Regions from separate parts of the Streptococcus sp. CF8-6 genome, predicted to be linked through region 2. Evidence: predicted binding sites of a transcription regulator. Region 2 holds the regulator's gene; the other holds the start of a gene.

Region 1 (13,662 bases), on a different contig from region 2:
TGATCTTTGTTTTTGCCATTTCCGCCCCAAGTGGTGTAGCCTTGTACTGGGCTGTATCCAATGCTTACCAAGTTCTGCAAACCTATTTCTTGAACAATCCTTTCAAGATTATTGCTGAAAGAGAAGCAGTGGCGCAAGCAGAAAAAGATTTAGAAGGCAAGAAGAGAAGAGCTTTGAAAAAAGCACAGAAAAAGAAAAAATAAGGAGGAATCTGGTAATGGTATTATTTACAGGTTCAACGGTTGAAGAAGCAATCCAAAAAGGATTGAAAGAATTAGACATTCCAAGAATGAAGGCCCACATCAAGGTCGTTTCGAAAGAGAAAAAAGGATTCTTAGGCTTGTTTGGTAAGAAGCCAGCTCAAGTTGATATCGAAGCCATTAGTGAAACGACAGTAATCAAAGCCAACCAGCAGGCCATTAAAGGGGTTCCAAAAGAAGTTAATGAAAAAAATGAACCCGTGAAAACAGTAAGTGAAGCAACTGTTGATTTGGGGCATGTAGTGGAAGCCATCAAGAAGATTGAAGAAGAAGGTCAAGGTGTCTCTGAAGAGGTCAAGGCTGAAATCCTGAAAAATGAAAAGCACGCCAGCACGATTTTGGAAGAAACAGGCCATATTTCAATTTTAAATGAATTGGAACCAGAGGATACTACCGAGGAAGTGGAATCTGCTCCAGAAAAAGAAACTGAAACGCAGGAAGCAACAAGTCAATCTTTGGAAGATTTAGGCTTGAAAGTAGAACCAAGTTATGACATTGAACAAGTGGCAACTGAAGTAGCTAGCTACGTTCAAACCATTGTAGATGATATGGATGTTGAAGGGACGATTTCAAGCGACTACAATCGCCGCACCATCAATCTTCAAATTGACACCAATGAACCAGGTCGTATTATCGGCTACCACGGAAAAGTCTTGAAAGCTCTTCAACTGTTAGCGCAAAATTACCTTTACAATCGCTATTCGAGAACCTTCTATATCACGATCAATGTCAATGATTACGTTGAACACCGTGCAGAAGTCTTGCAAACCTACGCTCAAAAATTGGCGACTCGCGTTTTAGAAGAAGGTCGTAGCCAACAAACTGATCCAATGTCAAATAGCGAACGCAAGATTATCCATCGCATTATTTCGCGCATGGATGGCGTAACGAGTTATTCTGAAGGTGACGAGCCAAATCGCTATGTTGTCGTAGATGCAGAATGAGCAAAGCAAAATCAGGTTCATCCTGATTTTTTGCTAGGAAAGGAAAGATTCAGATATGCTGAAAGCAGTTAGAGAATACCTATCATTTGCAGGAGTCCAGTACCGTAATCCTGATAAAGCTGGCGATGAAAGAGAAAAGATGTTGGATTTGCGGCAAAAAGGTCAAGAGGCTCGGAAGTCTTTTACAGAATTGGCCAAAACCTTTCAAGCAAGTCATCCAGAATGGCAACTGCAACAGACTAGTCAGTGGATGAACCAAGCGCAACGCTTGCGGCCGCATTTCTGGGCCTATCTTCAGAGAGACGGACAAGTGACAGAACCTATGATGGCTCTTCGTTTGTATGGAACACCTGCTGACTTTGGGATTTCTTTGGAAGTCAGTTTCATCGAGCGTAAGAAAGACGAACAGACCTTAGACAAGCAAGCCAAGGTTTTAGAGCTTCCAGCGGTAGAAGGAATTTATTATCTAGTCTACTCAAATGGGGAGAGTCATAAGGTGGAGGCTACTGAGGAGAATCGTCGTACTTTACGCGAGAAGGTGAGAAGTCAGGAAGTCCGTAAAGTTTTGGTCAAGTCAGATGTTTCCCTCATTGAAAATCAGTCAGTAGAAGCGATATTGGAGAAGCTAGAAGACGCTTATACGCTATTGCTCCCGTACTATGAGGTGACGAGGGGATAGAAAATCAAATGTGTTAGATGAACGCAAATTGTTTTATTGCTATTCTATGCATTTTTTCATATAATAGTAAAATAGGATGTGTGATTCATTAATCACCTCAAAGAGAAAGGAAATTCTATGTCAAATCTATCTGTTAATGCAATTCGTTTTCTAGGTATTGACGCCATCAACAAAGCAAACTCAGGTCACCCAGGGGTGGTTATGGGGGCTGCTCCTATGGCCTATAGCCTCTTCACAAAACAACTTCGTATCAATCCAGCTCAACCAAACTGGATCAACCGCGATCGCTTTATTCTTTCAGCAGGACACGGTTCTATGCTTCTTTATGCCCTTCTTCACCTTTCTGGTTTTGAAGATGTTAGCATGGATGAAGTCAAGAACTTCCGCCAATGGGGTTCAAAAACACCAGGTCACCCAGAATTTGGTCATACAGCAGGAGTTGACGCGACTACTGGTCCTCTAGGACAAGGAATTTCTACTGCTACTGGTTTTGCCCAAGCAGAACGTTTCCTTGCAGCGAAGTATAACCGCGAAGGTTTCAATATCTTTGACCACTACACTTACGTTATCTGTGGAGACGGAGATTTGATGGAAGGTGTCTCAAGTGAGGCGGCTTCATATGCAGGCTTGCAAAAACTTGACAAGTTGGTGGTTCTTTATGATTCAAATGACATCAACTTGGATGGTGAGACAAAGGATTCCTTTACAGAAAGTGTTCGTGACCGTTACAATGCTTACGGTTGGCATACAGCCTTGGTTGAAGATGGAACAGACTTGGAAGCAATCCATGCTGCTATCGAAACAGCTAAAGCTTCAGGCAAGCCATCTTTGATTGAAGTGAAGACTGTTATTGGATATGGCTCTCCAAACAAACAAGGAACTAATGCGGTACACGGTGCTCCTCTTGGAGCAGATGAAACTGCAGCAACTCGCCAAGCGCTCGGTTGGGACTATGAACCATTTGAAATCCCAGAACAAGTTTATGCTGATTTCAAAGAAAATGTTGCAGACCGTGGCGCATCAGCTTATCAAGCTTGGACTAAATTAGTTGTTGACTATAAAGAGGCTCATCCAGAACTGGCTGCAGAAGTAGAAGCCATCATCGACGGACGTGATCCAGTTGAAGTGACTCCAGCAGACTTCCCAGCCTTAGAAAATGGCTTCTCTCAAGCAACTCGTAATTCAAGTCAAGATGCTTTGAACGTTGTCGCTGCCAAGTTGCCAACCTTCCTAGGTGGATCAGCTGACCTTGCTCACTCAAACATGACTTATATCAAAACGGATGGACTTCAAGACGACGCTAATCGCTTGAACCGCAACATTCAGTTTGGTGTTCGTGAATTTGCAATGGGAACGATCTTGAACGGGATGGCCCTTCACGGTGGACTTCGTGTATACGGTGGTACTTTCTTCGTCTTCTCTGACTATGTGAAAGCAGCTGTCCGCTTATCAGCCTTGCAAGGACTTCCTGTGACTTATGTCTTTACCCACGATTCTATTGCAGTTGGTGAAGATGGTCCAACTCACGAACCAGTTGAACACTTAGCAGGTCTCCGTGCTATGCCAAATCTGAATGTTTTCCGCCCAGCAGATGCGCGTGAAACTCAAGCGGCTTGGTACCTTGCAGTGACAAGCAAAAAAACACCAACTGCCCTTGTCTTGACACGTCAAAACTTGACTGTCGAAGAGGGAACAGACTTTGATAAAGTTGCGAAAGGTGCCTATGTTGTCTATGAAAATGCAGCAGACTTTGATACGATCTTGATTGCAACAGGTTCAGAGGTGAATTTGGCGGTCGCAGCTGCCAAAGAATTGGCTAGCCAAGGTGCAAAAGTCCGTGTAGTCAGCATGCCATCAACAGATGTCTTTGACGCACAAGATGCAGCTTACAAGGAAGAAATCCTTCCAAATGCAGTCCGTCGTCGTGTTGCGGTCGAAATGGGAGCAACTCAAAACTGGTACAAGTATGTTGGTCTTGATGGTGCAGTTCTCGGTATTGATACCTTTGGAGCATCTGCCCCAGCACCAAAAGTATTGGCAGAGTACGGATTTACGGTAGAAAATCTTGTAAAAGTCGTTCAAAACTTGAAATAATCACAAAAATCAGAGTGAAAACTCTGATTTTTTATAACCATAAAAACAAGGCACAATCTTGTAAAAGTAGCTGAAATTTGATATAGTAGTCCTATGTAAAATACAAAGGAGAAAACAATGAATCCAAATATTACTTTTTTAATCATGCTTGTAGGTATGTTTGCCTTGATGTTCTTTATGCAACGTTCTCAAAAGAAACAAGCACAAAAGCGTATGGAAAGCTTGAACAAGCTTCAAAAAGGCTATGAAGTCATTACAATTGGTGGACTTTACGGAACAGTGGATGAAGTAGATACTGAGAAAGGTACAATCGTACTGGATGTAGATGGCGTTTATTTGACTTTTGAATTGGCTGCCATCAAGACCGTTTTGCCACTCAAAGAAGCTGTGACACCAGAAGGAACAGTTGTTGACGAAAGTGGAGCAATCGAAGAATAAAACGGGACCAGTCACTCCCGTTTTTCTATGAGACGAGAGGAAAAGGGATGAAAAAAATAGTATTTGTTTGCTTAGGAAATATCTGTCGTAGCCCCATGGCAGAGTTTGTGATGAAGTCCATGACGAGTGATTACCACGTCGAGAGTCGGGCAATGTCATCATGGGAACATGGCAATCCGATTCATAAGGGAACGCAAGGAATTTTCCAGCAATATCAGATCCCGTATGATAAAGACAAAATATCGCTTCAGATTGGCAGGGAAGACTTTGAATCGTTTGATTACATTATCGGTATGGATGCTTCAAACGTTTCAGATCTGCATCACATGTGCCCTCAGGAACTACAGTATAAGATTTACTCTTTTGCATCTGAAAGTGTCCCAGACCCTTGGTATACAGGAGATTTTGAGGAAACCTATGCTCGTATCACAAGTGGATGTCAACGCTGGCTAGATCGATTAGAAAATGAGAGTGACAATGGAAAAGCTTAAACAATTTTATGAGAAGTGTAGAGTTTACCTAACTCGTCCTAGGTTAGAGCTCGTTGCAGTAGTTGTAATGGTACTCTGTGCTCTTTCGGTATTTCTGCTAAATACGCCTAAAAAGGGTGTCCTGACACTTGATGGTGGAGCTCTTGTTTATGATGGCACCTTGGTACGAGGGAAAATGAATGGTCAAGGAACCCTGACCTTTGAAAATGGAGACCAATATACAGGTGATTTCAATAATGGAGCCTTTAATGGAAAAGGGACTTTCCAATCAAAAGATGGCTGGAAATACGAAGGTGATTTTGTAAACGGTCAGGCTGAAGGTCAAGGGAAGTTGACGACAGAGCAAGAAGTTGTTTATGAAGGGACCTTTAAACAAGGCGTTTTTCAGCAAAAACAGTAGTCTCCAAGTTAGGAGACTATTTTTTAAAACCAGAAAGAAAGCGCTTTCTATTTTTGAATTCGAGAAATAACTATCAACTAGAAAAACTTTGTGAAATAAAAAAATTTTTTCCATAATTTCACAATCGTCCAGACAAAACTCTATTATATAGCTATATTGAGAAAAAAATCACAATATCAGAAAAATTCTTTGTGAAATGCTTATGAAACTGTTTACAAAGCATAAAAAAAGAGTTATAATAAACTTGTGAAAAAATTAACAAAGGATAACATCCTTAAAGGCTATGGAGGATAATATGGCTGATAAAAAAACAGTAACACCAGAGGAAAAGCAACTTGCTGCTGAGAAGCATGTCGACGGTCTCGTGAAAAAAGCCTTGGTTGCGCTTGATGAAATGCGCAAGTTGAACCAAGAGCAAGTTGACTATATCGTGGCAAAAGCTTCGGTTGCAGCACTTGACGCACATGGTATCCTTGCACAACATGCAGTTGAAGAAACTGGTCGTGGAGTATTTGAAGACAAGGCAACAAAAAACCTATTTGCCTGTGAACACGTGGTGAACAATATGCGTGGAGTTAAAACAGTTGGAGTTATCGAAGATGATCCAATTACAGGTTTAACAAAGATTGCGGAGCCTGTAGGGGTAATCTGTGGTGTCACTCCGACAACAAACCCAACTTCAACAGCGATTTTCAAATCATTGATTGCTTTGAAGACACGCAACCCAATCGTTTTCGCTTTCCATCCATCAGCTCAAGAATCATCAGCTCACGCAGCACAAATCGTTCGCGATGCAGCGATTGCAGCTGGTGCTCCTGAAAACTGTGTTCAATGGATTACAAAGTCATCTATGGAAGCAACTGGAGCGCTAATGAACCACGAAGGTGTTGCAACTATTCTTGCAACTGGTGGGAATGCTATGGTTAAAGCTGCATACTCATGTGGAAAACCAGCTCTTGGGGTAGGTGCCGGAAACGTTCCTGCCTATGTAGAAAAATCTGCTGACCTTCGTCAAGCTGCTCATGACATCGTTATGTCTAAATCATTTGATAATGGGATGGTCTGTGCATCAGAACAAGCGGTTATCATTGATAAAGAAGTGTATGACGAATTTGTAGAAGAATTCAAATCATACCACACTTACTTTGTAAACAAGAAAGAAAAAGCACTTCTTGAAGAATTCTGTTTCGGTGTAAAAGCTAATAGCAAAAACTGTGCAGGTGCTAAACTAAATGCAAACATCGTTGGTAAACCAGCAGCATGGATTGCTGAACAAGCAGGATTTAGCGTTCCAGAAGGAACAAACATCTTGGCTGCAGAATGTGCAGAAGTAGGACCAAAAGAACCGTTGACTCGTGAAAAATTGTCACCAGTTATCGCTGTCCTAAAAGCTGAAGATACAGAAGATGGTCTTACAAAAGCTCGTCAAATGGTTGAGTTTAACGGACTTGGTCACTCAGCAGCCATCCATACAAAAGACGAAGCTCTTGCTAAACGCTTTGGTACAGAAATCAAAGCTATGCGTATTATCTGGAACTCTCCATCTACTTTCGGTGGCATCGGTGACGTATACAATGCCTTCATTCCATCATTGACACTTGGATGTGGTTCATATGGACACAACTCAGTCGGTGATAACGTAAGTGCGATCAACCTTCTAAACATCAAGAAAGTAGGGAAACGTAGAAATAATATGCAGTGGTTTAAAGTTCCTTCAAAAATTTACTTCGAACGCAATTCTATCCAATACCTTCAAACATGTGAAGATATTGAACGTGTTATGATTGTTACAGACAAATCTATCGAAAAACTTGGCTTTGTTCAACGTGTTATCGATCAATTGAACGCACGTAGCAACCGTGTAACTATTCAAGTCTTCTCAGATGTTGAACCAGATCCAGACATCACAACTGTAGAACGTGGTGCTGAAGTGATGAAAGCATTTGAACCAGATACAATTATCGCTCTTGGTGGTGGTTCTCCAATGGACGCGGCCAAAGTAATGTGGCTCTTCTACGAACAACCAGAAATCGACTTCCGTGACTTGATTCAAAAATTCATGGACATCCGTAAACGTGCCTTCCGCTTCCCATCACTTGGTAAGAAAGCGAAATACATCGGTATTCCAACAACTTCAGGTACAGGTTCAGAAGTAACACCATTTGCCGTTATCTCTGATAAGAAAAACAACCGCAAATACCCATTGGCTGACTACTCATTGACACCAACTATTGCCATTGTTGACCCTGCTTTGGTTGAATCAGTTCCAGACTTCATCGCTGCTGATACAGGTATGGACGTCTTGACTCACGCGACTGAAGCCTACACTTCAAACTTTGCTAACGACTACACAGACGGTATTGCGCTTCAAACAATCAAACTTGTCTTTGAATGGTTGGAAAAATCTGTTAAGACAGCTGACCCAGAAGCACGTGAAAAAATGCATAATGCGTCTACAATGGCTGGTATGGCCTTCGCCAATGCCTTCCTTGGTATGAGCCACTCAATGGCCCACAAGATCGGTGGTGTTCACCATACTGTTCACGGACGTACAAATGCAATCTTGCTTCCATACGTTATCCGTTACAACGGTACTCGCCCATCTAAGACAACTACATGGCCTAAGTACAACTACTGGAAAGCTGATGAGAAATTCCAAGACATCGCGAAAATGCTTGGCTTGCCTCACTCAACTCCAGAAGAAGCGGTTGAAGCGTATGCCAAAGCAGTTTACGAACTTGGTGTTGCAGTAGGTATCAAGATGAACTTCAAGGATCAAGGAATTGATGAAAAAGCTTGGAAAGATAGCTTGCATGAAATTGCCTTGCTTGCTTATGAAGACCAATGTTCACCTGCTAACCCTCGCTTGCCAATGGTAGCTGACATGGAAGAAATCATGGCAGATGCTTACTATGGTTATGCAGAACGTCCAGGACGTCGTAAATAATCGTTTATCAGCCTAGAGACAGGAGTTATCCTGTCTCTTTTTTGTAAACTCTGAAAGAGTTGAAATTGTAGTTTCACCTTGATAATGAAGAGAATATGCAGATATTATAAAAGATTCTAGAGATTTGCTTTGGAAATAAAAGAATGGATGAATAAAAAAGGGGGAGAAAAAGTAGAAAAGCAAGAGAGAAAATCGACGCCCATACTTGCAATTAAACTCAAATAGTTATATAATAGGTTTGTTGAAAGGTGATTTGTAGTGATTCAAGTTACTCTTTTCACAATAAAATTTTCATGATTTTCATAAGGAGGAAATCACTAATGGTAGTTAAAGTTGGTATTAACGGTTTCGGACGTATCGGTCGTCTTGCTTTCCGCCGTATCCAAAACGTAGAAGGTGTTGAAGTTACTCGCATCAACGACCTTACAGATCCAGTGATGCTTGCACACTTGTTGAAATACGATACAACTCAAGGTCGTTTCGACGGTACTGTAGAAGTTAAAGAAGGCGGATTTGAAGTTAACGGCAAATTCGTTAAAGTTTCTGCTGAACGTGATCCAGAACAAATCGACTGGGCTAACGACGGTGTAGAAATCGTTCTTGAAGCAACTGGTTTCTTTGCTACTAAAGCAGCTGCTGAAAAACACTTGCACGCTGGTGGTGCTAAGAAAGTTGTTATCACTGCTCCTGGTGGATCAGATGTTAAAACAGTTGTATTTAACACTAACCATGATATTCTTGATGGTACTGAAACAGTTATCTCAGGTGCTTCATGTACTACAAACTGTTTGGCTCCAATGGCTAAAGCTCTTCATGACAACTTCGGTATCGTTGAAGGTTTGATGACTACTATCCACGGTTACACTGGTGACCAAATGGTTCTTGATGGACCACACCGTAAAGGTGACCTTCGCCGTGCTCGTGCTGCTGCAGCTAACATCGTTCCTAACTCAACTGGTGCTGCTAAAGCAATCGGTTTGGTTATCCCTGAATTGAACGGTAAATTGGACGGAGCTGCTCAACGTGTTCCTGTTCCAACAGGTTCTGTAACTGAATTGGTAGCAGTTCTTGATAAGAACGTTACTGTTGATGAAGTAAACGCAGCTATGAAAGCAGCTTCTAACGAATCATACGGTTACACTGAAGATCCAATCGTATCTTCTGATATCGTAGGTATGTCATTCGGTTCATTGTTTGACGCAACTCAAACTAAAGTTCTTGACGTTGACGGTAAACAATTGGTTAAAGTTGTTTCATGGTATGACAACGAAATGTCTTACACTTCACAACTTGTTCGTACTCTTGAATACTTTGCAAAAATCGCTAAATAATTCTTGAGTCGATAAAAAAGCAAGGCTAGAAAGCCTTGCTTTTTTGTATAGATAAAAAAATAGATGATAATGTCATCCATTCTTTTTTAATTCTGTTTCGAAAGTATCCGAGAGGGCAGTGAAACTCAATTGTTCTAAGGTGAGTGGATGAGTAAAGGAAAGTCGAAAGGCATGAAGCATGAGCCTGCTTACTTTTGAACTAGAGTTATAGAGAGGATCGCCCAGAATAGGGTGGTTATGATGAGAGAGGTGAATACGGATTTGATGTGTTCGACCGGTCTTTAGTTTACAACGGACAAGGGTAGTCTGATTTGGGAATTGCTTTAATCTGCTTACATGTGTTTCAGCATATTGTCCATGTTTTGCATCAACTATTCTTTTTCTACGATCGTGTCGATCACGACCAATTTTATCTCGAAAGACAAGTTCTTTACTCTCTACTCGCCCTTCTATAAGTGCCCAGTACTCACGAGCGATTTCCTTTTTTTCCAACAAACGATTGAGGATGGGTAAGATAAAAGGATTTTTAGCAAAAAGCACTAAACCGCTTGTTTCCATATCCAGGCGATGAACGACATAGCAGGTTTGACCAACGTAGGCAGAGACATGGTTGAGAAGGGCAATTTCACCAGGTTGATTTCCGTGAGTTTTCATGCCTTCGGGCTTGTTGACGATAATGAGATGTTGGTCTTGGTAAATCTCTTGAACGAGGTCTGGATTGCCCCAAAGGATTTCTTTTTTGGGATAATCTTCCTCGTCAAAAGTCAACTGACAAATATCCCCTGGCTTGACCATCTCGTTCCAGTGAACTTGTTTGTGGTTCATTAAGATGTTCTTCTTTATTCTCAAAAAATGGCGGATTTTTCTAGGGATGAGGAGTTGTTCCTCTAGAAATTGTTTGACCGTCATTTGAGGCAAGGATTCGGGTAATGTAAATGTGAATTGCATACAGATATTGTAACAAAAAAAGCCCTATTTGGATAGGGAGTAGCTAAATTCTTGAGTTCCTATGGTGAAGATGATAAAATAAACGCATGAAATTAGATAAATTATTTGAGAAGTTTCTTTCTCTCTTTAAAAAAGAAACGAATGAATCAGCAGAGTCTGATTCGACTAGCATGCGTCGTTCACGGAGCGATAGAAAAAAATTAGGCCATGTAGGTCCGATTCGGAAATTTTGGCGTCGTTATCATCTGACAAAGATCATTATCATTTTAGGGTTAAGTGCAGGTTTGCTAGTAGGAACCTACCTATTTGCGATAGCCAAGTCTACCAATGTCAATGATTTGCAAAATGCCTTGAAAACGCGAACTCTGATTTTTGACCGAGAAGAAAAAGAGGCGGGAGCCCTATCCGGTCAAAAGGGAACCTATGTTGAACTGACGGATATCAGTAAAGATTTGCAAAATGCTGTCGTCGCGACAGAGGACCGTTCCTTTTATAAAAATGATGGAATTAACTACGGTCGTTTCTTTCTAGCCATCCTTACAGCAGGTCGTTATGGAGGGGGGTCTACCATCACTCAACAGTTGGCGAAAAATGCTTATCTTTCCCAGGACCAGACCGTTGAACGGAAGGCCAAGGAGTTTTTCCTTGCCTTAGAGCTGACCAAGAAATACAGCAAGGAGCAAATCCTTACTATGTACCTCAATAATGCCTACTTTGGAAATGGGGTATGGGGTGTTGAAGATGCAAGTAAGAAATATTTCGGTGTATCGGCTTCACAACTAACGCTTGATCAGGCGGCCACTCTAGCGGGGATGCTCAAGGGACCAGAATTGTATAATCCATTAAATTCTGTTGAGACTTCGACCAACCGTAGGGATACTGTTTTGCAAAATATGGTTGCAGCGGGCTATATTGATAAAAATCAAGAGACCGAAGCGGCTGGAGTAGATATGGCTTCTCAACTGCAAGATAAGTATGAAGGCAAAGTTTCGGATTATCGTTACCCGTCCTATTTTGATGCAGTTGTCAACGAAGCGGTTTCCAAGTACAATCTCACAGAAGAAGAGATTGTCAACAATGGCTATCGAATCTACACAGAGCTTGACCAAAACTACCAAGCAAACATGCAGGTTATTTACGAAAACACTTCGCTATTTCCAACAGCAGAAGACGGAACGCATGCCGAATCAGGTAGTGTCGCTCTAGAACCCAAGACTGGTGGAGTGCGTGGAGTTGTTGGTCGTGTAGCTGGTGATGACAAACCAGGCTTTCGCAATTTCAACTATGCCACTCAGTCTAAGCGTAGCCCAGGCTCAACCATTAAACCTTTAGTCGTTTATACACCCGCAGTAGAAGCAGGGTGGGCCTTGAACAAGCAACTGGATAATCATACGATGCAGTACAACAGTTATCAAGTAGACAACTATGCAGGTATTAAGACATCTCCAGAAGTACCTATGTATCAGGCTTTGGCGGAATCACTCAACCTACCGGCAGTTGCGACTGTAAATGAATTAGGTATTGACAAAGCTTTTGAGGCTGGGGAGAGATTTGGTCTGAATATGGAAAAAGTTGACCGAGTTCTTGGAGTTGCTCTTGGTGGAGGTGTGGAGACGAATCCTCTCCAGATGGCGCAAGCCTACGCAGCCTTTGCTAATGGAGGTTTGATGCCTGAAGCACATTTCATCACTCGTATTGAAAATGCCAGTGGTCAGGTCATCAAGAGTCATAAAAACTCCCAAAAACGAGTGATTGATAAGTCTGTAGCTGATAAAATGACCAGCATGATGTTGGGAACTTTTACAAATGGTACAGGAATTAGTTCGTCACCAGCGGATTACGTTATGGCTGGTAAAACAGGTACGACTGAAGCTGTTTTCAATCCAGAATATACTAGTGACCAGTGGGTGATTGGCTATACTCCAGATGTTGTAATTAGCCACTGGCTCGGCTTCCCAACAACAGATGAGAACCATTATCTAGCAGGTTCGACCTCCAATGGAGCAGCCCATGTCTTTAGAAGTATGGCTAATACCATTTTGCCTTACACTCCAGGTAGCACTTTTACAGTTGAGAATGCTTATAAACAAAATGGTATTGAACCAGAAAATACGAAAAAGCAGGTTGCTGAAAATGAGACAAACCAGTCTGAGGACCCGATAGGAGATATTCGTAGTCGTGCACAAAATCTTGTAGATGAAGCAGGCCGTGCGATTTCAGAAGCTAAAATAAAAGAAAAAGCCCAGACAATATGGGACTCAATCCTTAATCTATTTCGTTAAGAGGCTTGTCAAAGCCTAGGTTTCTTGTTATAATAGATAAGATGGAGGCGTTATGGCACTAAAAAAAGCAAGCCTAGCTTGTGCAGTTTGTGGTTCAAGGAATTACTCAATCAAAATTAGTGGGAACCCCAAGCCAACACGACTAGAAGTAAATAAATTTTGTAAACATTGTGGAAAATATACGACACATAGAGAAACGAGATAGGAGAGAACGATGGGTTTTATTAAGGATATTTTTAAACTTCTTAAAGAAACAACTTGGCCAACTCGCAAAGAAAGCTGGAGAGATTTTCGCTCTATTATGGAATACACAGCCTTCTTTGTGGTCATCATTTACATTTTTGACCAGTTGATTGTATCAGGTTTGATTCGATTTATTAACATTTTTTAGAAGAAAAGTGGAGAACTTCTGCTAGCTTTCTTCTATATATGTATGAAAGGAAATATCATGGATAGTTTTGACAAGGGATGGTTTGTTCTACAAACTTATTCTGGCTATGAAAATAAGGTAAAAGAAAATCTATTGCAACGTGCGCAAACATATAACATGTTGGATAATATTCTACGTGTTGAGATTCCAACACAAACCGTGCAAGTTGAGAAAAATGGAAAGAAAAAGGAAATTGAAGAGAATCGCTTTCCAGGTTATGTCCTTGTAGAAATGGTCATGACCGATGAAGCATGGTTCGTCGTTCGAAACACACCTAACGTAACAGGATTCGTCGGCTCACACGGGAACAGATCAAAACCAACTCCACTATTGGAACAAGAAATTCGTGATATTCTGGTTTCAATGGGACAAACTGTTCAAGAGTTCGATATTGACGTTGAAGTTGGCCAGACAGTCC
Region 2 (19,343 bases):
AATGGAGGACATCAACCTTCACTTTACCGGGGATATGCATGCCATTACAACAGCCAACAATGCTCTTTCAGCCTTGATTGACAATCACTTGCACCAAGGGAATGAACTAGGAATTGACCAACGTCGTATTCTTTGGAAACGTGTTGTGGACTTGAATGACCGCGCCCTTCGTCATGTGACCGTTGGTCTTGGCGGTCCTCTAAATGGTATTCCTCGCGAGGACGGTTTCGATATTACCGTTGCTTCAGAAATCATGGCCATTCTTTGCTTGGCTACGGATATTGAAGATTTGAAACGCCGTTTGGCTAATATCGTTATTGGCTATCGCTATGACCGTACCCCTGTTTCTGTAGGTGATTTGAAGGTTGAAGGTGCCTTGGCTCTAATCTTGAAGGATGCTATTAAACCGAATCTGGTTCAGACAATTTACGGTACACCTGCCTTTGTACACGGTGGTCCATTTGCCAATATTGCTCATGGATGTAACTCTGTCTTGGCAACAAGTACAGCCCTTCACTTGGCTGATTATACAGTCACTGAAGCTGGTTTTGGTGCGGACCTTGGAGCTGAGAAATTCCTTGATATCAAGACGCCAAACTTGCCAACTTCTCCAGATGCTGTTGTCATCGTAGCAACCCTTCGTGCCCTTAAGATGAATGGTGGTGTGGCTAAGGATGCTTTGACAGAGGAAAATGTTGAGGCAGTTCGCGCAGGTTTTGCTAACTTAAAACGCCACGTTGAGAACATCCGTAAATTTGGTATTCCAGCAGTCGTAGCTATTAATGAATTTGTCACTGATACAGAAGCTGAAATTGCAGCCTTGAAAGAACTCTGTGCTTCCATTGATGTTCCGGTTGAGTTAGCTAGCGTATGGGCTTATGGAGCAGAAGGTGGTGTAGCACTTGCCGAAACACTTGTCAAGACAATCTCTGAAAATCCAGTCAACTACACTCGTCTTTATGACAATGACCTTTCTGTCCAAGAAAAGATTGAAAAGATTGTTACTGAAATCTACCGTGGTAGCAAAGTGAACTTTGAGAAGAAAGCTCAAACGCAAATCGCTCAGATTGTTCAGAATGGTTGGGACAAATTGCCAATCTGTATGGCTAAAACGCAATATAGTTTCTCAGACAATCCAAATGCACTTGGAGCTCCAGAAAACTTTGAAATTACCATTCGTGAATTGGTACCAAAATTGGGTGCAGGCTTCATCGTTGCCCTAACTGGTGATGTCATGACCATGCCAGGTCTTCCAAAACGTCCAGCCGCTCTTAATATGGATGTGGAAAGTGATGGAACCGTTCTAGGTTTGTTCTAATGATATAGATTATTTTAAATGAGTTTGGAAAAGCTTTCCAAACTCATTTTCTTGTCTAGATATGAGGAGTTGTCTTCAGCTGATGAAAGAGGTGTCTTCTACAAGCAATCAGTCTAGGTAAAGATATTTTCCCTAATTTCTGATATAATAGAAACATTGACGTCAAGAGTAAGGAAGAGAAAATGAACGCATTATTGAATGGAATGAATGACCGTCAGGCTGAGGCGGTGCAAACGACAGAAGGGCCATTATTGATCATGGCTGGGGCTGGTTCTGGGAAGACTCGTGTTTTAACTCACAGAATCGCCTACTTGATTGATGAAAAGATGGTCAATCCTTGGAATATTTTGGCCATTACCTTTACCAATAAGGCTGCGCGTGAGATGAAGGAGCGTGCCTATGGGCTCAATCCAGCAACCCAGGACTGTCTGATTGCGACCTTTCACTCCATGTGTGTTCGTATCCTACGTCGCGATGCGGATCATATTGGCTATAACCGAAATTTCACTATTGTGGATCCAGGTGAACAGCGAACCCTCATGAAACGCATTCTCAAGCAGTTGAACTTGGATCCGAAAAAATGGAATGAACGGACCATTTTGGGAACCATTTCTAATGCCAAAAACGATTTGATTGATGATGTGGCTTATGCTGCTCAGGCTGGCGATATGTACACGCAAATCGTGGCTCTGTGTTATACAGCCTATCAAAAAGAGCTTCGTCAGTCTGAGTCCGTTGACTTTGATGATTTGATTATGCTGACCTTGCGTCTATTTGATCAGAATCCTGATGTTTTGACCTACTACCAGCAGAAGTTCCAGTACATCCATGTTGATGAGTACCAAGATACCAACCATGCCCAGTACCAATTGGTCAAACTCTTGGCTTCACGCTTTAAAAATATCTGCGTAGTCGGTGATGCTGACCAGTCTATTTACGGTTGGCGTGGGGCTGATATGCAGAATATCTTGGATTTTGAGAAAGATTACCCTAACGCCAAGGTCGTTTTGTTAGAGGAAAATTATCGTTCAACAAAAACCATTCTCCAAGCAGCCAACGATGTCATCAAAAACAATCAAAATCGCCGCCCCAAGAATCTCTGGACCCAGAATGCGGATGGAGAGCAGATTATTTACTATCGCGCAAATGACGAACAGGATGAGGCTGTTTTTGTAGTTAAAACTATAGATGAACTTGGTCGAACTCAAAACTTCCTCCACAAGGATTTTGCAGTTCTTTATCGGACTAATGCGCAATCCCGTACTATTGAGGAAGCCCTGCTTAAGTCCAATATTCCTTATACTATGGTCGGCGGGACCAAGTTCTACAGCCGTAAGGAAATCCGTGACATTATCGCTTATCTTAACCTCATTGCCAATTTGAGTGATAATATCAGTTTTGAGCGTATTATCAACGAACCAAAACGCGGAATTGGCCCAGGAACGGTTGAGAAAATCCGTGATTTTGCCAATATGCAAGAGATGTCGATGCTAGACGCTTCAGCCAATATCATGTTATCAGGAATCAAAGGAAAGGCAGCCCAGTCTATCTGGGATTTTGCCAATATGATTCTGGATTTGCGGGAGCAACTGGACCAATTAACCATTACAGAATTAGTTGAAGCAGTATTGGAAAAAACTGGTTATATCGATATTCTTACTGCCCAAGCGACCTTGGAGAGCAAGGCTCGAGTTGAAAATATCGAGGAATTCCTGTCCGTTACCAAGAACTTTGATGACAACCCTGATAGCCAGGAAGAAGAAACTGGTTTGGACAAACTCAGTCGATTCTTGAATGATTTGGCTTTGATTGCAGACACAGATTCAGGCAGTCAGGAGACATCGGAAGTAACCTTGATGACCTTACACGCTGCTAAGGGACTGGAGTTCCCAGTTGTCTTTATCATCGGGATGGAGGAAAATGTCTTTCCACTTAGCCGTGCAGCTGAAGATCCAGATGAACTAGAAGAAGAACGTCGTTTGGCTTATGTAGGAATTACACGCGCAGAAAAGATCCTCTATCTGACCAATGCCAACTCACGCTTGCTTTTCGGTCGTACAAACTATAATCGCCCAACTCGTTTTATCAATGAAATCAGTTCGGACTTGCTTGAGTATCAAGGTTTGGCCCGTCCAGCTAACACTAGTTTCAAAGCTTCGTATAGCAGTGGTGGAGTGGCCTTTGGTCAAGGAATGAGTTTGGCTCAGGCCCTTCAAGAACGGAAACGCAATGCCGCACCAAACTCTATCCAGTCAAGTAGTCTCCCATTTGGACAGTTTTCAGCCGGAAATGAAAAAGATTCGACTGATACAAGTTGGTCTATTGGAGATATTGCTCTCCACAAGAAGTGGGGAGAGGGAACTGTTCTAGAAGTCTCTGGTAGCGGTGCTACGCAGGAATTGAAAATCAATTTCCCAGAAGTAGGACTGAAAAAACTCCTAGCCAGTGTAGCCCCAATTGAGAAAAAAATCTAATTTTTCATCCTTCTCACGAATAATAAAGTGAGGAGGATTTTTATGTACAGTATTTCATTCCAAGAAGATTCACTCTTGCCTAGAGAAAGACTAGTTAAAGAAGGAGTAGAGGCTCTGAGCAATCAAGAATTACTAGCTATTTTGCTCAGAACGGGAACGCGTCAGGCTAATGTTTTTGAAATCGCTCAGAAAGTCTTGAATAGTTTGACCAGTCTAACCGATCTGAAAAAAATGACCCTGCAGGAATTGCAGAGTCTGTCTGGTATAGGACGGATTAAGGCTATTGAACTACAAGCAGTGATTGAACTGGGGCATCGTATTCATAAACACGAAACCCTTGAGATGGAAAGTATTCTCAGCAGTCAAAAGCTAGCCAAGAAAATGCAACAGGAACTTGGTGATAAAAAACAAGAGCACCTAGTGGCGCTCTATCTCAATACTCAAAATCAAATCATTCATCAGCAAACTATTTTTATCGGCTCTGCGACACGCAGCATCGCTGAACCACGGGAAATCCTTCACTATGCTTTGAAGCATATGGCTACCTCAGTGATTCTCGTTCACAATCATCCATCCGGTGCTGTATCTCCTAGTCGAAATGATGACCATGTCACTAAACTAGTCAAGGAAGCCTGCGAACTGATGGGGATTGTTTTCTTGGACCATTTGATTGTCTCACACTCGGATTACTTTAGTTACCGTGAAAAGACGGATTTGATTTAGAGTTCATTAACAACATAGTCAAACAACGTTTTATCTTTGGGGCGGTTTTCAAAGAGAAATTCAGGATGCCATTGGACGCCGAGAAATGGGATGTCATCTGTCGTTGTGACTGCCTCGATGATCTTATCCTTGGGATCATAGGCCACAACCTTTAAATTTGGAGCCAAATCCTTGATACTCTGATGGTGGAAGGAGTTGATATGAGAGATTTCTCCATAGATTTCTCGGAGAATGGTATCAGGTTGCGTTACGAGGCGTTGGGTCGTGTATTCGGCTGAACAGTCCTGCCAATGATCCTCGATATCTTGGTGTAGCGTGCCTCCCATGGCGACATTGAAAAGTTGAGTACCCCGACAAACAGAGAAAATTGGTTTCTTTTGCTTAATCGCTTCTTTGATAAGTGCTAGTTCAAAAATATCTCTTTGAAGGTGGTAGTCATCACTATCAATAGCCTTTGGTTCACCATAGTATTTTGGATCAACATTTTGCCCACCCGTTAGGATGAGCTTATCAATGATACTGATGTAATAGGCAGCCATTTCTTGATCACCAATCGGTAGGATGATTGGAATTCCGCCAGCGTCCTTGACTCCTTCAATAAAGCCCTTTGCTGCATAGCTCATCATGATGTCATCATCTGGATGAGCTTTTTCATTTCCTGTAATCCCAATAACTGGTTTTTTCATACATGCTTTCGCTTTCTAATCCTCTTTACGCATAAAATAGAGGAGGGTTTGGAGTTCGCTTGTCAAATCGACATACTGAACGACCACATCTTTTGGGAGGTGAAGGTGAACAGGGGAAAAACTGAGAATACCTTTTATACCTGCATCAACCAAAAGATTGGCAACTTCTTGTGATTTAACACTTGGAACTGTTAGGATAGCAGTTTTGACATCTGCTTCTTTGATTTTTTCTTTAATCTGTGAGATACCATAGATTGGAATTCCATCAGGTGTCTGGCTCCCAACTTCTGGATGGTCATCTAGGTCAAAGGCCATGATAATTTTCATCTTGTTACGCTCGTGGAAGCGGTAGTGGAGAAGGGCGTGTCCCATATTTCCGATTCCAACTAACATAACATTTGTAATGGAGTTATCATTTAGGAGATCAGCAAAAAAATTCATCAATTTTTTGACATCGTAACCAAAACCACGACGACCTAGCTCGCCAAAATAGGAAAAATCACGTCGAACTGTAGCAGAATCGATACCAATAGCCTCTGCAATTTGCTTGGAGTTGGCACGTTCGATTTTTTCTGCATGAAACCTCTTGAAAATTCGATAGTAAAGAGAGAGTCTTTTTGCTGTTGCTTTTGGAATAGCAGACTGTTTATCTTTCACAAAATCACAACCTTTCTATTCTTCTATTTTATAGAAACATTGTGAAAAAATCAACAAAAACAAGAAAAAACTAAGAAATTTCTTAGTTTTTATCTGAAAAATGAGCTTGTGATAGAAAACGGTAGAGATCGCCAACCAATCCTTGATAAATCACCTTATCATTCAGCGTTAAGGAGCTGATTAGGAGAGTATCAGGTAGAGTCACACAGCCTGATAGAGATAACATAAGCTCTTCGTAATCCTTATATTCAAGTGTACGTTCTACGTAATAGTTATCTTGATAGGTAAGTCGATACATAGTCAATTATCTTTCTTCTTTAGTGAAGATACCGCGTTCTACTAAACTGTCCATGAGGAAGTAGAATTTCTCCTGATGAATGTGGTGGTCTTCTGATTTAAAGATATTCACCAAACGAAGGCCAGACTTGTCAGTGATATTGAGTTTAGCACCTGTAAGGTCTTTATTGATGATGATTTTTAGCTTGAAACCTTCACCACTGTTAGGTACTTTTTCAAGTAAACGAGTCAGTTCGTAGTTTCCAACTTTTGTTTCAAAGAAAGTATTGTCTTTCAGTGTGAACTTTTTGACAGTTGGGCTAAGTGTGTAGTCGTAGCGGCAGTTTTGTAGTTTAATGGTTTTTTCGAATGCCATTAGATTAATCTCCAATAATATTTTTTAAGGTTTGTGCGAGTTGTTTCAGTTCCTCCTCAGTGTTAAGAGGAGAGAGACTGATACGGACAGATTCTTTCAATCGATGTGAATCTGGTCCATAAAATGCTTCAAGCACATGACTGGTTTGCACAATACCAGCAGTACAAGCTGAACCGGTAGAAATTGAAATTCCTTCAAGGTCTAACCGAAGCAAGAGCAAATCATTTTTTTGACTAGGAAAGCCAATGTTGACAACATAAGGTAGTTGGTGGTTACTTTCATTGAGATAGTAGTCGAGACCTGCAATTTCTTCTAGAAAAGCAGATTTGAGTGCACTTAGTTTTTGGTAATGCTTAGCTTGGTCATTTAAATCCTCTTTGAGAGCAGCGACCATGCCTACAATGGCAGCGAGGTTTTCTGTTCCAGCACGTTTCTTTTGTTCTTGGTCTCCACCGTGAAGGTAGGAATCAAAGTCCGCGGAAGAAGCATAAAGAAAGCCAACTCCTTTTGGTCCATGGAATTTGTGGGCAGAAGCACTGAGGAAATCAATTCCTAATTCCTCAGGATGGATAGGAACTTTTCCGATAGCTTGAACAGCATCAACATGATAAGCAGCGGGATGGTTTTTTAAAATATGTCCAATCTCAGCGATAGGTAAGAGACTCCCTGTTTCATTATTAGCATACATGGTTGAAACGAGGATGGTATCGTCACGTAAAGCTTCTTGAATTTGCTGGGCAGTTATTTCTTGATTTACTGGTTGGATGATAGTTGCTTCAAAACCAAAATGTTGAACCAGATAATCGATAGTCTCAAGCACAGAATGGTGTTCAATAGCTGTAGTAATGATATGTTTTCCACGTTCTTGATGACGGAGACAATAGCCGATAATGGCTGTATTGTTACTTTCTGTACCGCCAGATGTGAAAAAGATATGTTGAGGTTTGGTTCCTAGTAAGTGAGCTAAGTCCTGACGAGCTTCTCGTAAGAGTTTACCAGCCTGCCGACCATGACCATGAATACTAGAAGGATTACCATGAGTTTCTTTCATGACCTTGGTCATTTCTGCAATAGCTACTGCTGACATAGGAGTCGTTGCAGCATTGTCCAAATAAATCAAAGAATCACCTTATTTCTTTTTGTTGTAAGCAAAGAGTGGGCTGACTGGTTTTCTTTCATGGATGCGGACGATAGCATCTCCGATTAATTCGCTAGCAGTAATGTAGCATACATTTTCTGGAGTTCTTTCTTTGGTCGCTACGGAGTCTGTCACAAGGATTTCCTTGATGTTTGTAGCATCAAGAAGATCTGCTGCCCCTTCAACAAATAAACCGTGACTAGATACTGCATAAATCTCAGTTGCGCCTTCACGTTCAACGATTTTGGCTGCTTCAGAGAAAGTACGACCAGTATTTAGGATATCGTCAATCAAGATAGCCTTTTTGCCTTCAACATCCCCAATGATATAGCCTTCGTTACGATCAGAATCGTCTTGGGCGTAGTCAATGATAGCGATAGGAGCATCAAGATATTCAGCCAAACTACGTGCACGTTTAACACCAGAGTTCTTTGGACTGACAACAACAACATCAGAACCAAGAAGCCCTTTATCACAGTAGTGCTTAGCAAATAGAGGAACAGTATAAAGATTATCTACAGGAATATCAAAGAAACCTTGGACCTGAACAGCGTGGAGGTCCAGCGTTAGAACACGGCTTACACCAGCTTTGACAAGCATATTGGCAACCAGTTTCGCAGTGAGGGGTTCGCGAGAAGAAGCGATACGATCCTGACGCGCATAACCAAAGTAAGGAAGGACAACGTTGATACTATGTGCACTTGCGCGTACACAAGCGTCAACCATGATCAACAACTCCATCAAGTGGTTGCTAACAGGGTAGCTGGTTGACTGGATGATGTAGACATCGTAACCACGGACACTTTCTTCAATGTTGACCTGGATTTCGCCGTCAGAAAATTGTCGAGAGGATAATTTCCCGAGAGGTACACCAACTGTATCCGCAATCTTTTGAGCGATTTCATGATTAGAGTTTAGGGTGAAAAGTTTCATGTTGTTTCTATCTGACATTATAGACCGTCCTCTGTAAACTTTGCGAATCTTCTTTGAGAAACCTTTGTTTTTCAAAGCCAGATTCTTTTATTTTTATCTTTTCTATTTTACCAAAAAAAGGAGATTATTTCAGCTTTTTTTCATGCTTTTAATAAAACGAATTAATTTTGATGGAGCTTTCTGATAAGTAATCTGATTTTCATCTAAAAATCTCTTAAAATCAGCTTTCCCTTTTTCATGGTCGGTGACTTCAAGCTCGAGTTCATAGTCCGTCTGATCAAAGTAGTGACTTTCATCTAAGGCCATTAAGCCAATATCAGTTTTCATTTCATAACGAAGGGTTGAAAGACAGCCTAGGACAAGCCAGTCATGACTTTCGATGCCAATCTTAGCGAGCTTCTCTAGAACGAGCCCTTGAGGTAGTTTTTGCTTTTCTAGATATGATTCAGCTTCTGGAAGAGTTAGTTTCTGGTTGTATTCCATATTTCCTACAGTTTGAGGTACTTTCAAGGTTAACTCCGCCCAATCTGAAAAGGTGCGAATGCGCATGGCAACCTTCTTTTCGCGCAATTGGAAATCTGGCGTATCAATGTAGTAGTTTTTCTGAAGGACGGGTTGGATATGGGAAAACTGTTTTTTTAGATGCTCATAGTCCTCTTTTTTCAGAAGTGTTTTCAATTCTATTTCTAAATGTTTCATTTTTTCAACCTTTTCTATATCTTTGAAAGCGATTTATGGTATAATGGACAATGTATTTATTGTATACGAATGTACTGAAAAAATCAAAGATTTTCGACAGAGCAATCAAACATTACAAGGGAGAAAGTATGACCATAGAATGGGAAGAATTTTTAGATCCTTACATTCAGGCTGTTGGTGAGTTGAAGATTAAACTTCGAGGAATTCGCAAACAGTATCGTAAGCAAAATAAGCATTCTCCGATTGAGTTTGTAACGGGTCGTGTCAAACCAATTGAAAGTATCAAAGAAAAAATGGCTCGTCGAGGAATTACTTATGCAAGTCTAGAACATGATCTGCAAGACATTGCGGGTTTACGTGTCATGGTTCAGTTTGTTGATGACGTTAAAGAAGTAGTTGAGATTCTACGTAAACGCCAAGATATGAGAATCGTTCAGGAACGAGACTATATCACTCATCGTAAGGCTTCGGGTTATCGTTCTTATCACGTGGTTGTTGAGTACACGGTTGATACGATCAACGGGGCGAAGACGATTTTGGCGGAGATTCAAATACGGACTTTGGCCATGAATTTCTGGGCTACGATTGAACACTCGCTCAATTATAAGTATCAGGGCGATTTTCCAGAAGAAATCAGGAAAAGACTGGAAATTACGGCGAAAATAGCTTATCAACTGGATGAAGAAATGGGTAAGATTCGTGACGATATCCAGGAAGCGCAGGCTCTCTTTGATCCATTGAGCAGAAAATTAAACGATGGTGTAGGAAATAGTGACGATACAGATGAAGAATACAGGTAAACGAGTTGACCTCATAGCAAATAGAAAACCTCAGAGCCAGAAGGTTTTGCATGAACTGAGGGAAAAACTAAAGAAACAACATTTTATACTGAACGATACCAATCCCGACATCGTGATTTCGATTGGTGGTGACGGGATGCTTTTGTCTGCCTTTCACAAGTACGAGAATCAGTTAGACAAAGTTCGGTTTGTAGGTGTTCATACAGGGCATTTGGGATTTTACACAGATTATCGTGATTTTGAGCTGGATCAGTTGGTGACCAATCTTTTACTAGATACTGGTGCCAAAGTTTCTTATCCTGTTTTGAATGTCAAGGTAACGCTTGAAAATGGAGAAGTGAAAATCTTCCGAGCCTTAAATGAAGCTAGTATCCGTCGATCAGACCGGACCATGGTTGCGGATATCATCATTAACCACGTTCCGTTCGAGAGATTTCGTGGAGATGGAGTGACTGTTTCAACGCCGACGGGAAGTACTGCCTACAACAAGTCCTTGGGTGGAGCTGTCTTGCATCCTACTATTGAAGCCTTGCAGTTGACGGAAATAGCGAGTCTTAACAACCGAGTCTATCGCACGTTGGGATCATCGATCATTATTCCCAAAAAAGATAAGATTGAGCTCCTGCCAACACGCAATGATTACCACACAATATCAGTCGATAACAGCGTCTATTCTTTCCGTAATATCGAACGGATTGAGTATCAAATTGATTATCACAAGATTCACTTCGTAGCGACTCCAAGCCACACTAGTTTCTGGAATCGTGTTAAAGATGCCTTCATCGGCGAGGTGGATGAATGAGGTTCGAATTTATCGTAGATGAGCACGTCAAAGTCAAGACCTTCCTCAAGAAACATGAGGTTTCTAAGGGACTTTTGGCTAAGATTAAGTTTCGAGGCGGGGCTATACTGGTCAATGACCAACCTCAAAATGCGACTTATCTCTTAGATATTGGAGACAGGGTGACTATTGACATTCCAGCAGAGGAAGGATTTGAAACCTTGGAGGCCATCGATCGTCCACTGGATATTCTCTATGAGGATGACCATTTTCTAGTTTTGAACAAGCCTTATGGAATAGCTTCCATCCCCAGTGTCAATCATTCCAATACCATTGCCAATTTTATCAAGGGCTACTATGTCAAGCAAAACTATGAAAACCAGCAAGTTCACATCGTGACTAGGCTTGATAGAGATACATCTGGTTTGATGCTTTTTGCCAAGCACGGCTACGCTCATGCACGTTTAGACAAGCAACTGCAGCGAAAGTCTATAGAGAAACGCTACTTTGCTTTGATTAAAGGAGCTGGTGTTTTGGAGCCTGAAGGGGAGATTATTGCCCCGATTGCGCGTGATGAAGATTCCATTATCACGAGACGGGTTGCCAAAGGTGGGAAATACGCTCATACGTCTTACAAAGTTGTAGCGTCTTATGGAAATATTCACCTAGTTGATATTCGCCTGCATACTGGGCGAACCCACCAAATCCGAGTGCATTTTTCTCATATTGGTTTTCCTTTGTTGGGAGACGATCTCTATGGAGGCGGCCTAGACGATGGGATTCAACGCCAGGCCTTGCATTGTCATTATTTATCTTTTTATCATCCCTTTCTAGAGCAAGATTTGCAACTAGAAAGCCCCTTACCGGATGATTTCAGCAATCTTATTACTCAGTTATCAACTAATACTCTTTAAAATCTATTTGGAGTATAATTTATTTTCTTAAAGGAGAAAACTCATGGAAGTTTTTGAAAATCTCAAAGCCAACCTAGTTGGCAAAAATGCTCGTATTGTTCTCCCTGAAGGGGAAGAACCTCGTATTCTTCAGGCAACAAAACGCTTGGTAAAAGAAACAGAAGTTGTTCCTGTTTTGCTTGGGAACCCAGAAAAAATCAAAATTTATCTTGAAATCGAAGGGATCATGGATGGTTATGAAGTAATTGATCCCCAACACTATCCTCAATTTGAAGAAATGGTTGCTGCCTTGGTAGAGCGTCGTAAGGGCAAAATGACTGAAGAAGAAGCGCGCAAAGTTTTGGTTGAAGATGTCAACTACTTTGGTGTGATGCTAGTATACTTGGGATTGGTTGACGGTATGGTGTCAGGAGCTATTCACTCAACTGCCTCAACAGTTCGCCCAGCCCTACAAATCATTAAAACTCGTCCAAACGTTACTCGTACGTCAGGTGCCTTCCTCATGGTTCGTGGTACGGAACGTTACCTATTTGGTGACTGTGCCATTAATATCAATCCAGATGCAGAAGCCTTGGCTGAAATTGCGATCAATTCAGCAATCACTGCTAAGATGTTTGGTATTGAACCTAAAATTGCTATGCTAAGCTATTCCACTAAAGGTTCAGGCTTTGGTGAAAGTGTTGACAAGGTAGTGGAAGCAACTAAAATTGCTCACGACTTGCGTCCTGACCTTGAGATTGATGGTGAGTTACAATTTGACGCTGCCTTTGTTCCTGAAACTGCAGCTCTTAAAGCTCCAGGAAGTACGGTAGCTGGTCAAGCAAATGTCTTTATCTTCCCAGGTATCGAAGCCGGAAATATTGGGTATAAGATGGCAGAACGTCTCGGTGGTTTTGCGGCTGTCGGACCTGTTTTGCAAGGTTTGAACAAACCGGTTAACGACCTTTCTCGTGGATGTAATGCAGATGATGTGTACAAGTTGACCCTTATCACTGCAGCCCAAGCAGTTCATCAATAAGATTTAATCCTCTTTCCCTTGGGAAGAGGCTTTTTAGTACTGAGAAAAGGACAGTTAGAAGCTTCTATGTTATACTAGATATATGTTAGATTTGAAAGAATACGGTATCGTCATGTGGCCAGAGGAGAAGATCATTTCTTTTCGTGAGAAACTCCTTAATTGGTATGATGAAAACAAGCGAGATTTACCTTGGCGGAGAAGTAAAAATCCTTATCACATCTGGGTATCTGAAATCATGCTCCAGCAGACTAGAGTGGATACAGTTATTCCATACTACGAACGATTCTTGGACTGGTTTCCAACTGTTGAAAGTCTGGCGAATGCCCCTGAAGAGCGTCTGCTGAAGGCTTGGGAGGGATTAGGCTATTATTCTCGAGTACGCAATATGCAGGCTGCAGCGCAGCAGATTATGGCTGACTTTGGGGGTCAATTTCCAAACACCTATGAAGGCATTTCTAGTTTAAAAGGGATTGGCCCTTACACGGCAGGAGCCATATCCAGTATTGCTTTTAACTTGCCCGAGCCAGCGGTCGATGGTAATGTCATGCGAGTTTTGGCACGTCTGTTCGAAGTCAACCACGATATTGGCATTCCAAGTAATCGCAAAATTTTTCAGGCAATGATGGAAATCTTGATTGACCCGAAACGACCAGGTGACTTTAACCAAGCTCTGATGGATTTAGGGTCTGACATAGAGGCTCCAGTTAACCCTCGACCAGAAGAAAGCCCTGTTAAGGACTTTAGCGCAGCCTATCAGAATGGCACCATGGGTTGTTATCCGATTAAAGAACCCAAGAAAAAGCCTCTCCCAATTTATCTCAAGGCTTTAGTTGTACGCAATGACCGTGGTCAATATCTACTTGAGAAAAATGAAAGCGAGAAACTACTAGCCGGTTTTTGGCATTTCCCCTTGATCGAAGTTGATGATTTCTCAAGTGATGACGATCAGCTAGATCTCTTTTCTCAAGTCACAGAGGAAAGCAGAGCATTTGGACCAAGTCCTCAAGAAAACTTTGAGCAGGATTATGATTTAGAAGTGAATTGGTCCCAGCAAGTATTTGACCAAGTCAAGCATGTATTTAGTCATCGGAAATGGCACATTCAAATCCTAGCTGGTCAGGTGACAGAAACAAAACAGTTTTCAGACAAAGAAATTCGCTGGGTTTCTCCTCAGGAGTTTTCTGATTATCCACTTGCGAAACCTCAACAAAAAATTTGGCAGGCTTATAAAACAGCTCTTGAAGATGAAGGCCTACAGTAGCCATTTGTGCCTTCTTTACATTTTTTTGTTATAATAGATAAAGAAAAGGTGATAAAATGAAAAAAATATTAATTGTAGATGATGAGAAACCAATCTCGGATATTATTAAGTTTAATATGACCAAGGAAGGTTATGAAGTTGTTACAGCCTTCAATGGTCGTGAAGCAATTGAGCTATTTGAAGCAGAGCAACCAGATATTATTATTCTAGACTTGATGCTCCCTGAAATTGATGGTTTAGAAGTTGCTAAAGCTATTCGTAAGACTAGTAGCGTGCCGATTATCATGCTATCAGCTAAGGATAGCGAGTTTGACAAGGTTATTGGTTTAGAGTTAGGTGCAGATGATTATGTTACAAAACCTTTCTCAAACCGTGAGTTGCAAGCACGTGTCAAGGCTCTGCTTCGTCGTACAGACCTAGTTTCTGTGGATAGCCAAGAGTCTGATGAGAAGAAGACGCAGCCCTTACAAATTGGTGATTTGGAAATCGTTCCAGATGCTTACGTGGCTAAGAAATATGGTGAGGAATTAGATTTGACCCACCGTGAGTTTGAACTCTTGTATCACTTGGCATCTCATATTGGACAAGTGATTACGCGTGAACACTTGCTTGAGACTGTTTGGGGGTATGACTATTTTGGCGATGTTCGTACAGTGGACGTGACTATCCGACGTTTGCGTGAAAAAATTGAAGACACACCAAGCCGTCCAGAGTATATCCTCACACGTCGTGGTGTTGGATACTATATGAGAAATAATGATTGAAGATATTAGACAAACTATTCTGACCAGCGATTTTATCTTTATTCTGATTTTACTTGGCTTTATCCTGGTGGTGACCTTGCTGTTACTGGAAAATCGTCGGGATAATATCCGTCTGAAGGAGATAAATCAAAAGGTTAAGGACTTGATTGCAGGTGATTATTCTCAAATTTTGGACTTGCAAGGAAGTACAGAAATCACCAATATCACCAATAATCTGAACGATTTGTCAGAAGTTATTCGTTTGACCCAAGAAAATCTGGAACAAGAGAGTAAACGATTGAACAGTATTCTTTCTTACATGACAGATGGCGTTCTTGCGACCAATCGCCGTGGCCAGATTACTATGATCAACGATATGGCCAAGAAACAGCTCGGTGTACAGAAAGAAGATGTTCTGAATAAAAGCATCCTCGAATTACTAAAGATAGAAGATGAGTATGAGCTGCGTGACCTGATTACACAGATTCCTGAGTTGACGATTGACTCCCAGGATGTAAATGGGGAATACCTAAGCCTTCGTGTACGTTTTGCTCTGGTTCGTCGTGAGTCAGGTTTCATCTCTGGTTTGGTTGCCGTTTTACATGATACGACCGAGCAGGAGAAGGAAGAGCGTGAGCGAAGACTCTTTGTTTCGAACGTGAGCCATGAGTTGAGAACTCCTTTGACCAGTGTTAAATCTTATCTTGAAGCCTTGGACGAGGGAGCCCTGTATGATCCTGTTGCTCCTGATTTTATCAAGGTTTCACTCGATGAAACCAACCGTATGATGCGGATGGTGACAGATCTCTTGCATCTCTCTCGTATTGATAATACGACAAGTCAGCTAGATGTGGAATTGATTAATTTTACAGCATTCATCACCTTTATTCTCAACCGATTTGATAAGATGAGAAGTCAGGATGACGAGAAAAAATATGAACTTGTTAGAGATTACCCTATTAATTCAGTTTGGATCGAGATTGATACCGATAAGATGACTCAGGTGATTGATAATATTCTTAACAATGCCATCAAGTACTCACCAGATGGTGGGAAAATCACTGTTAGCATGAAGACCACTGATGACCAGATGATTTTATCCATCAAAGACCAAGGTCTAGGTATTCCAAAGCAAGATTTGCCGAAGATCTTTGACCGCTTCTACCGTGTGGATCGTGCAAGAAGTCGGGCTCAAGGTGGAACTGGTCTAGGTCTGGCTATCGCAAAAGAAATCATCAAACAACACAATGGCTTTATATGGGCCAAAAGTGAATACGGTAAGGGCTCAACCTTTACAATAGTGCTCCCTTATGATAAGGATGCCGTAAAAGAAGAAATATGGGAGGACGAAATAGAAGACTAGAATGAGTGAAATAGGCTTTAAATACAGTATTTTAGCATCAGGTTCCAGTGGAAATTCCTTTTATCTGGAAACCCCAAAAAAGAGAATCCTAGTAGATGCGGGCTTGTCTGGTAAGAAAATTACAAGTCTGCTAGCTGAAATCAATCGCAAACCTGAAGATCTGGATGCGATTTTGATTACGCATGAGCATTCAGACCATATCCATGGGGTCGGTGTCTTGGCTCGCAAATATGGTATGGATCTTTACGCCAATGAAAAGACCTGGCAGGCTATGGAGAATAGTAAGTATCTTGGCAAGGTAGACTCTTCGCAAAAGCATATCTTTGAAATGGGTAAAACCAAAACCTTTGGTGATATCGACATTGAGAGTTTTGGTGTTAGCCATGATGCGGCAGCACCACAGTTTTACCGATTTATGAAAGACGACAAGAGCTTCGTCATGCTGACCGATACAGGTTATGTAAGTGACCGTATGGCAGGAATTGTCGAGAATGCGGACGGCTACCTCATCGAGTCCAACCACGACGTGGAAATCTTACGAGCTGGATCTTATGCTTGGCGACTCAAACAGCGAATTCTATCGGATCTCGGTCACCTTTCTAACGAAGACGGAGCTGAGGCCATGATTCGTGCAATGGGAAATCGGACTAAGAAAATCTATCTTGGGCATTTGTCCAAAGAGAACAATATCAAGGAGCTGGCTCATATGACTATGGTCAACCAGCTAGCCCAAGCGGATCTGGGAGTTGGAGTAGACTTTAAGGTTTATGATACCTCACCAGATACTGCAACACCATTAACAGATATATAAAAAGAAGGCGGGTACCTTCTTTTTTATATATCTTTTACAATCCAGCAAATTCCTTGATTTCTTGTGCTGACATGGAAGAGTCGCAACGGACTTTGATTTGTCCATCCGCAATGTGAACAAATCCTGGTACGGTTGGGATTCCATAACGTGAGCGGAATTCTTGCAATTCATTGAGTTGGCTTGGTTCTTCACTGTTGATGAAGTAGATGTGGGCTTTAGTTTCAGCTACGACACCTGCCAATGTGCCAGCAAATTTACGGCAGTAAGGGCAAGTTTTACGGCCAATAAAGAAGGTTGCTGTTTCTTTATTATCGAGTGCTTCTTGTGCACGCGCAACTGTAGTGACTTCAAGGTCTTTGATGTTTTCTAAAAATTGTTCCATGAGATTACCTCGCTTTCATTGATAAGTCTAGTATGCCATAAAGTTTCTAAAAATGCTTAGATTTGATACGAAAAAAGATGAGATTGGTTGGTCTCATCTTTTATAGATTTTTATTTTACAAACGCATTGATTTCTGCTTCGATGTTGGCAATCTTAGCTTGTGAATCTTCATTACTTTCACCCACAACGGCAATGTAGAATTTGATTTTTGGTTCTGTACCTGAAGGGCGAACTGCAATCCATGAACCGTCAGCAAGTGTGTATTTCAAAACATCACTTGGAGGAGTTGTCAAGTTTGTAACAGTACCGTCAGCAGCAGTAGCAGTTTGAGCCTTGAAGTCTTCTACGACAGTGATAGCTGTTGTGTTCCATTCTTTTGGAGCATTGTTACGGAACTTAGCCATAATGGCTTTGATTTGTTCAGCACCATCAACACCAGAAAGGGTAACAGAGATGGTCTTTTCAGCGTAGTAGCCGTATTCTTTGTAGATTTCTTCGATACCGTCAGCAAGTGTCAAACCACGTGAACGGTAGTAGGCAGCAAGTTCAGCAACGACAAGAACAGCTTGAATAGCATCTTTATCACGTACGAATGGTTTAATCAAGTAACCGAAGCTTTCTTCAAATCCCATCATGTAAGTGTGATTGTGTTTTTCTTCAAATTCTTGAATTTTTTCAGCGATAAATTTAAAACCTGTCAAAACGTTGAACATGGTTGCGCCGTAGCTTTCAGCAATCTTCGTTACCAAGTCAGTTGATACAATTGATTTGCAAAGGGCTGCATTTTCAGGAAGAGTTCCAGCATTTTTGTGGGCTTCCAAGATGTATTTAGCCATGATAGCGCCGATTTGGTTACCTGAAAGGTTAAGGTAGCTACCATCTTTTTGAAGAACTTCAACACCAACACGGTCAGCGTCAGGGTCAGTTGCAACAAGAACGTCTGCACCAACTTGACGACCAAGTTCTTCAGCAAGGGCAAAGGCTGCTTGGCTTTCTGGGTTTGGAGATTTTACAGTTGAGAAATCTGGGTCAGCAGTTGCTTGCGCTTCAACAACTTGAACTGAGTCAAATCCTGCTTGGGCAAGAGCACGACGAGCCAACATTTCACCAGTACCATGAAGTGGTGTGTAGACAATCTTCATGTCTTTACCGAATTCTTCAATCAAGGTTGGGTTGATGTTTACGCCCTTAACCTCTTTAAGGTATTCTGCATCAACAGCTTCGCCAATGACTTCAATCAAGCCAGAAGCTTTTTCAGCTTCAACATCAGCAACTTCCACAGCGAATGGATTTTCGATAGCACGAATATAAGTAGTCAAAGCGTCTGCATCATGTGGAGGCATTTGTCCACCGTCTTCTCCATAAACTTTATAACCGTTAAATGGAGCTGGGTTGTGGCTAGCGGTAATCATGATACCTGCAAAACAGTTGAGGTGACGAACAGCGAATGAAAGTTCTGGAGTTGGACGAAGGCTTTCAAATACATAAGATTTGATACCATGTTTTGCAAGAACTGCAGCAGATTCAAAGGCAAACTCAGGTGAGAAGTGACGGCTATCGTAGGCAATCGCAACACCACGTTCTTTTTCATTTCCACCTTTTGACTCAATCAAACGAGCCAAACCTTCAGTTGCTTGACGAACAACATAGATATTGATACGATTTGTACCAGCACCAATCAGACCACGCATACCCGCAGTACCAAATTCAAGATTGGTATAAAAGGCATCTTCCTTCGTTTTTTCGTCCATGTTTTCTAAATCTTGGCGAAGGTAGTCTGGAAGGTCAGCAAAATCGACCCATTTTTGATAATTTTCTTGGTAAGTCATAGTGTGTCTCCTTTGTTTATTTGCTTTAATCGCTTTCATTATATCACGATTTGACATTTTAGTAAAACGTTAGCATAACTTAAAATGTAGGAAATTTACTTTTGCTTTTTAGCAGTTAAATGGTGAGTACTGTGCTTACTTATACTAAGTTAGCGATGAAA

Evidence for each region. The regulator Rex, encoded in region 2, represses fermentation and respiration genes when NADH is low (regulators of the CRP and FNR family bind a similar motif). The targets are predictions, from matches to a motif close to TTGTGAANTANTTCACAA.
Region 1: the regulator Rex is predicted to act here: its motif matches at 5,551-5,568, upstream of adhE (bifunctional acetaldehyde-CoA/alcohol dehydrogenase).

What each region holds. Positions count from the first base shown of each region.
Region 1 covers NZ_JANCOF010000007.1:793-14,454, reverse strand. The annotation lists gene NML69_RS08980 (membrane protein insertase YidC) at 1-203, shown strand, start outside; gene jag (RNA-binding cell elongation regulator Jag/EloR) at 218-1,204, shown strand; gene NML69_RS08970 (ribonuclease P) at 1,260-1,883, shown strand; gene tkt (transketolase) at 2,001-3,977, shown strand; gene yajC (preprotein translocase subunit YajC) at 4,095-4,415, shown strand; gene NML69_RS08955 (low molecular weight protein-tyrosine-phosphatase) at 4,463-4,906, shown strand; gene NML69_RS08950 (MORN repeat-containing protein) at 4,893-5,306, shown strand; gene adhE (bifunctional acetaldehyde-CoA/alcohol dehydrogenase) at 5,602-8,253, shown strand; gene gap (type I glyceraldehyde-3-phosphate dehydrogenase) at 8,574-9,584, shown strand; gene NML69_RS08935 (RluA family pseudouridine synthase) at 9,657-10,532, opposite strand; gene pbp2a (penicillin-binding protein PBP2A) at 10,619-12,814, shown strand; gene rpmG (50S ribosomal protein L33) at 12,867-13,019, shown strand; gene secE (preprotein translocase subunit SecE) at 13,029-13,205, shown strand; gene nusG (transcription termination/antitermination protein NusG) at 13,263-13,662, shown strand, end outside.
Region 2 covers NZ_JANCOF010000003.1:200,634-219,976, forward strand. The annotation lists gene NML69_RS06120 (formate--tetrahydrofolate ligase) at 1-1,318, shown strand, start outside; gene pcrA (DNA helicase PcrA) at 1,501-3,792, shown strand; gene radC (DNA repair protein RadC) at 3,835-4,515, shown strand; gene NML69_RS06135 (gamma-glutamyl-gamma-aminobutyrate hydrolase family protein) at 4,512-5,201, opposite strand; gene NML69_RS06140 (redox-sensing transcriptional repressor Rex) at 5,217-5,858, opposite strand; gene NML69_RS06145 (DUF4649 family protein) at 5,941-6,156, opposite strand; gene NML69_RS06150 (DUF1831 domain-containing protein) at 6,163-6,510, opposite strand; gene NML69_RS06155 (cysteine desulfurase family protein) at 6,515-7,630, opposite strand; gene NML69_RS06160 (ribose-phosphate diphosphokinase) at 7,640-8,599, opposite strand; gene NML69_RS06165 (CYTH domain-containing protein) at 8,711-9,280, opposite strand; gene NML69_RS06170 (GTP pyrophosphokinase family protein) at 9,409-10,080, shown strand; gene NML69_RS06175 (NAD kinase) at 10,064-10,882, shown strand; gene NML69_RS06180 (RluA family pseudouridine synthase) at 10,879-11,775, shown strand; gene pta (phosphate acetyltransferase) at 11,819-12,793, shown strand; gene mutY (A/G-specific adenine glycosylase) at 12,876-14,054, shown strand; gene yycF (response regulator YycF) at 14,111-14,818, shown strand; gene vicK (cell wall metabolism sensor histidine kinase VicK) at 14,811-16,160, shown strand; gene NML69_RS06205 (MBL fold metallo-hydrolase) at 16,162-16,971, shown strand; gene NML69_RS06210 (thioredoxin) at 17,006-17,353, opposite strand; gene NML69_RS06215 (phospho-sugar mutase) at 17,464-19,182, opposite strand.